Regions from separate parts of the Entomomonas moraniae genome, predicted to be linked through region 2. Evidence: riboswitches for the same ligand, from Rfam matches in the RefSeq annotation. Region 2 holds a riboswitch; each other region holds the start of a gene.
What was found. A riboswitch is a leader RNA that binds a small molecule or an ion and turns the genes downstream of it on or off. The one in region 2 is predicted to bind cobalamin.
Positions count from the first base shown of each region.

Region 1: linked by a shared signal. The riboswitch ahead of DM558_RS04440 (TonB-dependent receptor plug domain-containing protein) and the one ahead of DM558_RS03245 (cobyrinate a,c-diamide synthase) in region 2 are both predicted to bind cobalamin.
Region 3: linked by a shared signal. The riboswitch ahead of DM558_RS06445 (energy-coupling factor ABC transporter permease) and the one ahead of DM558_RS03245 (cobyrinate a,c-diamide synthase) in region 2 are both predicted to bind cobalamin.

Region 1 covers NZ_CP029822.1:930,645-933,925, forward strand. The annotation lists gene DM558_RS04430 (DUF2333 family protein) at 93-1,154, shown strand; gene DM558_RS04435 (translation initiation factor Sui1) at 1,159-1,524, shown strand; cobalamin riboswitch at 1,641-1,838, shown strand; gene DM558_RS04440 (TonB-dependent receptor plug domain-containing protein) at 1,942-3,281, shown strand, end outside.
Region 2 covers NZ_CP029822.1:676,413-679,693, forward strand. The annotation lists gene DM558_RS03235 (cob(I)yrinic acid a,c-diamide adenosyltransferase) at 1-531, shown strand, start outside; gene DM558_RS03240 (NAD(P)-dependent oxidoreductase) at 547-999, shown strand; cobalamin riboswitch at 1,043-1,226, shown strand; gene DM558_RS03245 (cobyrinate a,c-diamide synthase) at 1,357-2,712, shown strand; gene cbiB (adenosylcobinamide-phosphate synthase CbiB) at 2,709-3,281, shown strand, end outside.
Region 3 covers NZ_CP029822.1:1,339,809-1,343,089, forward strand. The annotation lists gene cbiQ (cobalt ECF transporter T component CbiQ) at 1-565, opposite strand, end outside; gene DM558_RS06440 (energy-coupling factor ABC transporter substrate-binding protein) at 552-842, opposite strand; gene DM558_RS06445 (energy-coupling factor ABC transporter permease) at 839-1,570, opposite strand; cobalamin riboswitch at 1,689-1,859, opposite strand; gene DM558_RS06450 (DUF4279 domain-containing protein) at 2,006-2,416, shown strand; gene DM558_RS06455 (DUF4279 domain-containing protein) at 2,425-2,853, shown strand; gene cynR (transcriptional regulator CynR) at 3,126-3,281, opposite strand, start outside.

The DNA of each region.
Region 1 (3,281 bases), 250 kb from region 2:
TAGACTTTTTTTATTACAAATAAAGTAGTAGTCAATGCCTATGTATCGTTATAATTAGCCCAGTTTAATAAAGATAAGGCCGAATAATTATCATGTTTGGATTTAAAAAGAAAGAAGTAACGGATACCAATGTAATGGATCATGTTATTGCAAAAAAAACTTCAAAAATAAAGTCTAAGCTATTTTTGGTGGTGAGTAGTATTATAGGGATCTATTTACTCGTTTGCATTGGTATAGGTATTTATTGGAGTAGAGAGCCTGACTTATTCTCTGTCACAGACAATGCAAAACAAGCCGCAGCTTCTTTAAATATTGCTCCCGAAAATATTCCTGTTGGATTTACGACAGTTGAAACATTAAAAAGAATATCTTCAACATTGATTAATAAACCAGGTGGATTTTTGACCAATGATATGTTTCCTCCGGGGATATGGTTAGATAATATTCCTAGTTGGGAGATAGGAGTTCTTAAGCAAACACGTGATATGACATTGTCTATGCAACGTTCTTTTTCACGATCACAATCGCAATCTTCTGAAAACACTAATCTTTCAAAGGCATTCGAAAGCTTTAGCACCGCCCCAACGAGTTGGCTTTTCCCTGCAGCTGAAGAGCGTTATGCTCAAGGAATAGATTTTTTAAATGCCTATGAAAAGCAGTTATTAAATCCAAATAATGCCGATGGTAAATTTTATGCCCGTGCTGATAATTTGGCCGCGTGGTTGGGGCTTGTAGAAACACAATTAGGCTCTATGTCTCAACGTTTGGCAGCAAGTGTTGGTCAACAAAATATTAGTTCTATGTTGCAAGATACAACCGACTTTGTAACCGATAAAGATAAGGTCACCCAAACACCTTGGTTTCAAATAGATAATGTTTTCTATGAGGCACGAGGACAAGCGTGGGCCCTTTCATTATTATTACGTGCAGTTGAAGTAGATTTTAAAGATGTGTTAGCTAAAAAAGAAGCTCAAACAAGCCTTAAGCAAATCATTCGTGATTTAGAAGCAACCCAGCAAACTGTTTGGAGTCCTGTGATTTTAAATGGTTCTGGTTTTGGTTTTTTAGCTAATCACTCGTTAGTCATGGCCAGTTATATTTCAAGGGCGAATGCTGCTATCATCGATCTACGTCGCCTATTAGAACAGGGTTAAGTCTGTGGCTAAGAAATCTTCTTTATCTGATTTAGGTGGATTAGTTTATTCAACAGATACAGGGCGCACTTGCCCTGTATGCCGTCAACCAGTTGTTGAATGCTGTTGTAATACATTAATTCCATCAGGAGATGGGATCGCTCGAGTTCGCCGAGAGAGTAAAGGGAGGGGGGGGAAAACAGTTTCAACAATTACGGGAATTGCGCTTAGTGAAAAAGAGTTAAAAGAGCTAGCCGCAGTCTTAAAACGTAAATGTGGCACTGGCGGTACTTTAAAAGAAGGAGTTATTGAAATTCAGGGTGACCATGTTGAGCTTTTATTGAATGAGCTGATTAAACGTGGCTTTCTAGCAAAAAAATCAGGCGGATAAATTTTAGATATTTCATCATTGATAAGATTTAGTCTTTCGCTCAATCTTATGTTCTAACTCTATTTAGCTATCAACACTTAATGGTTTCTTAATAAATATTAAGTAGCACTTGTAAATTGTGACATTATATTTTAATGTAGCCCCTCGTTTTGCGTTAGGAAACGGGAAGTAGGTGTGAGAATCCTACGCTGCCCCCGCAACGGTAATTGACAGCAACACAGCACTACACTTTATTAACCCACTGTAATTTAATTATGGGAAGGGAAAGTCTGTAGGTCATAAGCCCGGAGACCGACCTAAAATACATCTGTATTAAGCGCAATGACTCCTGGTGTAGCGGAGGGTTTCACCAGCAGCTGTGTTCTATGCTGCCTGTTTTTCCCTCCTCAAAAGCCTTTATAACTTTTGAGGACTTTCATGAAGCAATCATTATTTTACCCCATCCCTTTAATGCTAGCAGTTACTACTTCTGCATGGGCGGAAACAAAAACATCAAAAGAAACCTTAGATGATGCATTAAAGCTAGATACTATTGTTGTAACCGCAAATCGTGATGCTCAACCACGTTCAGAAACGAATGCGGCCGTGAGTGTTTTTACTCGTGAAGATATTGATCGATTACAACCATCAAGTGTAGCTGACCTACTCAACAGAGTTCCGGGCGTACAAGTAACTCAAACAGGGGGAAGAGGCTCTGTAACCAGTGTTTTTATTCGTGGAACAAAAACGGCTCAAAGTCTCGTTTTGATTGATGGTCAACGTGTTGGTTCTGCATCAGCGGGAGGGGCATCTCTACAATATTTATCTATGGATCAGATTGAGCGGGTTGAGGTTTTACGTGGCTCTCGCTCAGCTATTTATGGTGCCGATGCTATTGGTGGGGTTATTCAAATTTTTACTCGCCGAGCAAATGGGAACGGTATTAATCCTCGTCTACGTGTAGCATTCGGTAATAGAGGGACACAAGAGAGTGCATTAGGTCTTTCGGGTGGAACTGATAAAACACGGTTTAGTCTTAATGCTGCATTGAATGAAACTAATGGTATTGATCGCACTAGACGTTCATTCCCCAGTGATAGCGACCATGATGGATACCGTAATAAATCGTTTAGTTTTACGTTTAGTTATCAGTTAACAGATGATATTGAACTTGGTTTTAATGCATTAGATCAGCGTGGCAAGTCAGAGTACGATAATCCTTATGGGCGTTATGATTCCTCTACGTATATGACTTATGCCACTACAAAGCCTTATAATCTTTTTGCTTTAAATAGTACGTCTGCTTATCTTAATTATCATATCAATGATGTATGGACTTCTCGACTTGAGGTAGGCCATGCCGAAGATAAATTAAAGAGCAAAGATAAATTCTCAACAGAGTCCTCTGTTTATAACACGTATCGTGACTCTGCAACATGGCTTAATACCATTGATCTTGATGAAAAAAATAGAGTATTACTTGGCCTTGACTATTTAAATGATAAACTTCATGCAAGTACTGATTACAACAGAACAAGCCGCTGGAATAGGGCAGGTTTTATTCAATATGATTTCAAAGGTGATTTAATTTTTACTGAGGTAGGATTACGTCACGATAAAAATCAGCAGTTTGGCAGTAAAAACACATGGAATGGAAGTGTTGGTTTTAATATTAACTCAACTAACCAGTTAATTTTTTCTTATGCCGAGGGCTTTCGTGTACCTACCTTCAACGATACTTATGCTCCACTTGGTTGGGGCGCCAATCCAAACCTTAA
Region 2 (3,281 bases):
GCCAAAATTATTACGAAAACGGGCGATCAGGGATTGACTCGGTTAGGTGATGGTTCACGGGTGAGTAAAGCCTCTCCTCGAGTTATGGCAATAGGTGGCATTGATGAGCTAAATACCAGTATTGGGCTATTGCGAGCGTATGTGAATAATAGTGAAATAATCGACCAGCTCATTATTATTCAGCATCAGTTATTGGTAACTGGATCGCAACTGGCTAACTCTAATCGCTGCGCGTTACAAACCCGTCATGTTGAGTTTTTGGAAAATTGGGCAGCTACGTTAATGCAACAGCTAGATCCTGTGCAGGATTTTGTTTTACCCGGTGGTTCAAAAGCAGCAGCACATTGCCATATGGCACGTGTGACCTGTCGTCGAACAGAGCGTTATTTAATTGCGGCTGATTTAAAAGAAGATTATATTCCTACCATTATGCAATATTTAAATCGTCTATCGGATGTGTTGTTCGTATTAGCTAGAGTGTTAAATAAAGAACTGGGTGTTTCAGAGATTGTATTAAACAGAGAAATCTAACGTAAAGGTATAACGATGACAGCACTTTATCCTCTGGCACTTAAACTAACCCATAAAAAAGTATTGATTGTGGGGGCGGGTAAAGTTGCCTTACGCAAATTAACAGGGCTACTTGATACAGGTGCAGAAATTACGGTTGTTTCACCAGAAATATTGCCAGAAATACAAAAGATAACACAGATAAAAATTATTGAGCGCCCCTTTGAGAGTGAAGATGTGAAAGGGTTTCATATCATCTATGCTGCCACAAATCAACCAGCCGTTAATGATAGCGTTGCGCAAAATATTGAAGATTGGCAATGGTTTGATGATACCGCAAATCCTCAAACTTCTAGCTTTTATACGCCCGCGGTAGTGCGTGTTGATGGTCTAGTTGTGGCTATCTCGACAGAAAATAAAGACCCTGTTAGAGCAAAATCAGTTAAACAGAAATTGACGGATTTTTTACTTGGGTCAATTAAATCGTAGTTATTTTTAATTGCCATGTTATTTTAATGGACTATCTATTAGTATGTTAAATACGTATTACAAATATGTAATAAGCAACTGCTTGTTATGGAAACAGGTGTAATTCCTGTGCAGCCCCCGCTGCTGTAAGGTGGACGACCCTTTTGATACCACTGAGTGAATCACTCGGGAAGGTGGAGGGAAGAATGAAGCTAAGCCAGAAGACCATTTGTAATGCCAAATAACACCTTCGGTGGGAAGGCGGGTTGTGCTTATTCATGTCTACTTATTTCGATTCATCAATAGCAAACGCGCATTCCTACTTGTTGATAACAAGGTGTGAATTTTTTGTTTGCGGGTGGATAGGCAAAAAGAGTCATGAAAAAGATCATGTTTGGGGCAACCCATAGTGGTGCAGGTAAAACCACAATTACTTTAGGTATAATGCATGCCTTAACCTTACGTGGGTTAAAAGTGCAACCTTATAAAGTGGGGCCTGACTATATCGATACAGGGTGGCACCAGTTAGCCACTCATCAAGCTTCTTGTAATTTAGATGCCTTTATGGTGCCTGAAGAGAACTTACATTATCTTTTCCATACCCATGCACAAACAGCTGATATCAATATTATTGAAGGGGTGATGGGGCTTTATGATGGCTATGGCATCGATCCTAACTATTGTAGCAGTGCAGCGTTAGCCAAAAGCCTTGCTTGCCCGATTGTTTTAGTGGTTGATGGTAAGGCAGTTTCTACATCCATTGCGGCTACAGTGAAAGGGTTTCAGGTATTCCAGCCAAATGTACCCATTGTCGGAGTGGTGATAAATCGGGTTAATACCGATAGCCATTATCAATTATTAAAACAAGCCATCGAGACGTATTGCCAACTTCCTGTATTAGGCCATTTACCCAGTCTTGCAGAGCTAGCCTTACCTGAACGGCATCTAGGATTAGTCCCTTCTGAAGAGATGAGCGATATGCAATCCTATTGGCAGAAGTTGGCTGATACGGTAGAGCAATACATTGAGATTGATAATATTCTTTCCCTAAGTGAAAGTACTGAAGAAACTATAGTTTCACCTAGGTTACCTGATTCGAGAAACTATCAAGGGCTTAGAATGGCCATTGCTCAAGATGCGGCCTTCCATTTTTACTATCAAGATAATTTAGAGTTGCTTAAGACTTTAGGCATCACATTAGTTCCTTTCAGCCCACTTTCTGATAAAGCTTTGCCTGACTGCGATTTAATTTATTTAGGTGGTGGTTTCCCTGAAATATTTGCAGAGCAGCTAGCCGCTAATCTATCTATGCGTCAATCTATTGCAGATGCACATCAGCAGTTAATCCCTATTTATGCTGAGTGTGGAGGATTGATGTATTTGGGGGAGTCATTGCAGGTTGATGGGCAAGTTTACCCAATGGTTGGCGTGTTAACGGGGTACAGTCAAATGAGCAAAGGCTTAAAACGTTTTGGCTATTGTGAAGCAAAAGCGTTACAAAATACGCTATTGGCTAATAAGGGTGAAATACTAAGAGGGCATGAGTTTCACCATTCAGAGTTTATTACATCACTTGATTGTGCTTTTGATCTTTATAAAACACGTGATGGCGAAATCATCAAAACGTGGCAAGGAGGTTATCAGCTGGGTAATACATTAGCCAGTTATTTACATGTTCATTTCTATCAGAACCCTTTTATGCTATGCCGATGGCTAGATAGGGCGGTGCAATGAGCTGCTTTTGGGGGATTGTGCCGATTGTAATTGGATTTATGCTAGATCTATGGTTGGGTGATCCTCCCAATTGGCCTCACCCTGTACGTTGGATTGGCTCTAGTATCAACTTCTTACAACAACGTATTCGCAAAGTGTGCCAGAGTGAGATGTCTTTAAAATGGGGCGGCTTAGCCTTGTGGATTGTGATTGTTGGCGGTACGTATTGGGTGACATGGGGAGTTATCTATGTATTGGCACTAGGATCATTCTGGTTAAGCCTTATGGTGCAATGTTTATTGGCCTATAGCATTTTAGCAACAAAATGCCTGAAAGATGCTGCAGTAACAGTTTTTCAAGCATTGGATATGGGGACAGTAGAGGAGGCTAGAGAAAAACTTTCTTATATTGTTGGCAGGGATACTTCTCAACTCGATAAACCTCAGATAACCCGCGCCGTAGTGGAAACAGTGGCTGAAAATACGGTGGACGGTATCATTGCACCATTATTTTATTTGTTCATCGGTGGCGTACCTTTGGCAATGGCCTATAAAGCAGTGAATACGTTGGACTCTATGGTGGGTTATAAA
Region 3 (3,281 bases), 660 kb from region 2:
AACTCGTTGCCATAGAGATATAACCAAAACGTAAAGTTTGGGCACGCTTGATAGCCACAACTTCATCTAAAAAAATAAAAATAAAGCGGTAAGTCAACAAAATAGTCTCTAACAAAACATTGGGAACGCGCAGTTTTTTACCAATATAAATCAACTGATCAAAAGGTGTTGTTAATACAAATAAATAAGTAACCGCCAAACAAGAGAGACTACGAAAGAAAGCGTTCTGAGCAACAGCCAATGAGTCAGCACTAATACCGATATAAAGCGAACCCACGGGGAAGCTGACCAATAAAGAGTTAGCTTCCCAAGCAAATGACACTAAAATACCCAGCATACTGACCAATAAAAAAGAAAAGGGAACCATCATCCATTTACAATATTTACCCAAAGAGATGCGAGTGACATAACAACTAATAGGCGCTAAGACCAATAAAATAACAATCTGTAACCACCAAAAAGTACACAACGCTATCAATAATAAAATAATATAAGCCGCCGCTTTAAACAAAGGGTTTACTGTGCGCCAGCGGCTTTGATAGGCATAATGATCAATCTCTAGCATTATCTTTTAGCCTTCTACCACGGTAATAGCCTAAGATATAACATATAACGCCGGTTCCCAAAGAGCCTTGCAAAGTAAATAATAAACTTTCTATCTCTCCACTGGCAGGTTCAAAGAAAGAAGAAAACCAAGGTTTATAATCAGGATGTGTTTGGCTAATAGCACCTTCCGCTTGATCATCTGAACCGCCGAACTCAGCCCCCTTATTGGTAGGCATAAAAAATGGGATTAAACACATCACGATCACTATCGCTAACAGTATTAAATTCTTTTTCATCTCACAAATCCTTCCGCCGGTGCAATCTTACGATCAACCACAATGTTATAAACAATTACTGTTAACAAGCCCTCAGCAATTGCAATTGGTATTTGAGTTAAACAGAAAATACCCATAAATTTAGCGGCTGAGGCCATAAAACCAAATTGAGGATCGGGGAAGGCCCCAGCCAATTGAATAGAAGTAATAAAATACGTCGCGATATCAGCTGTAAAAGCACAGAGAAAAACACCCACATCTTTGCGAATTTTTAATCGATTAGCTATTCTCCAAATCGCATAACCTACAACCGGACCACCCACAGCCATCGACATGCCATTGGCACCCAGAGTAGTAAGCCCACCATGCGCCAAAAATAAAGCTTGAAATAATAATACGATTCCCCCTAAGACAGCCATAACCCAAGGGCCAAACATGACTACCCCTAAGCCAACCCCTGTAGGATGAGAACAACTCCCCGTAACAGAAGGCATTTTTAAGGAAGACAATACGAATACGAATGCCGCGCACAAAGCTAACAATATTTTTTTATCCGTCCCCGTTGCAGAAATTTTCTTTAGCTGAAAAAGCCCTAAAATCAAAAAAGGAACATAAATAAGCCACCACGCACCCGCCCAAACAGGCGGTAAAAAACCTTCCATAATATGCATAGCAAACGCTTGTTGAGGAAAGAGAGTCAGTAATGCCGCCCCGGCTACTAGTGACAAAGGCTTGAGCTTGATTTTCATCGTAATAACCTTATTTGTCAGAGACATATACACCTAACTCGGTGTTAATAAGGCTATACATATGAAATAAAAAAAGGGAGAAATATTTCATCGATAGACTACCCTTCCCACCGAAGGAGGTATCCTAGGTAATCAAACAGGTCTTCTGGCTTGGCTTCATTCTCATCCGTCCCTTCCCGAGTTTCCTCAGTGGTCATGACAGATTCGTCCACCTTACAGCAGCGGGGGCTGCGCAGGATTCACACCTGCTTCCTAGCAATTAAGCTATGTTTGATTACCGTTAGTTAAGAGTTTATGCTGTTTTTATATAAGGGTAAATATAAAAGTGGTGAAGTATTGATGTAGGTAATGAGTTGGTTAAATTTAATACCTCATACCCTTAAATAACTCTCTATGCTAAAGTGATACTCTAATATTCTATATAGCTGAAGAACTATGGATAAAACTAATATTGGTTTAACTTTTCGTATTACAGCTGATCGATTTGATACAGATTTAATTAGTCAACAACTAAATATTCAGCCCACAAAAACGCGTATAAAAGGAAATACAATAAGTCAAAACAATACACATAAATACACGTTTACGAGCTGGGAGTTAGGCCCTACAAGGAAAGATTCAATGGATATAAACGATTCATTAAATCAGATAATAGTGTTACTTAAAGGAAAAGAAGATAAATTATTAGCTATTAAACAGCAGTTACATGATGTTAATTTCATATTTGGATTTTTTGTATACGTTGAAAACAGCGAAATACCCAGTATTTATTTTGAAACAAGTAGTATTGCCTTTATTAACTCAATTCAGGCAGAAATAGACATAGATTTTTATATTAACTCGTAGGTAACTTAATGGAAGATCCTTTCGCAACCTCCGCCACTGTTAAAGTTTGCTTTTTAATTTATACCCATGATTTAAATACAACCCTTATAAGTAATTTATTAGAACTACAACCATCAAACGTTAAACCCTATCAACCATTAATCAACAATGACAACGAAAAAGCTAATGCAACTAGCTGGATAATAGAAACACCAGAGGAAATCTCACATGATATTAACGATCAGCTCAGCCAACTCATTTCATTATTAGCAGACAAAAAAGAAATCATTAGATCACTAAAAAAACAATATAATACGAACCATGAGTTTCGAATAATCATTAAAATGAAAAATGAAGACAAATGCGGGTTAAAACCTGCTAAAGGCTTTGACCATAAAACACTGACATTTATTAACGATATTTATGCAAAAATTATGTTTGATCAATACATTATCTAATGAATTGATCCTAGGCTTAATATAAACACCGTAAACTTCTTACTGCCAATACTTAAGAGCCATCTCATTGGCTTCAATAGAAATTACACCCTCAAGCCAAGTATTTTTTAACTATACAGGCTAATTTGTCAATCATTGGTTGTTTTTCCATTTCAGGAATCTAGAAAACTAAGTGCTATGATTAGTAGAGTGCTCACTTCTAATATCTTTTTTATTAGTGAACCTAAGTTTACGACGCTTAAAAGAATACGATTTTTTTAATCATTCATCTATTACACTAAGTTTTTAGCATAAGTGATAAAAGCTTTAAGGGCAGTAGATTGCCATGAGTCTTTACGGCGCATGAGTATTGCTGTTCTCTCTAAAGGCTGTTTTAGCAAGGGAATAACAACAAGCCTGTTATAAGCATTGGGTATATTACTGGGGAT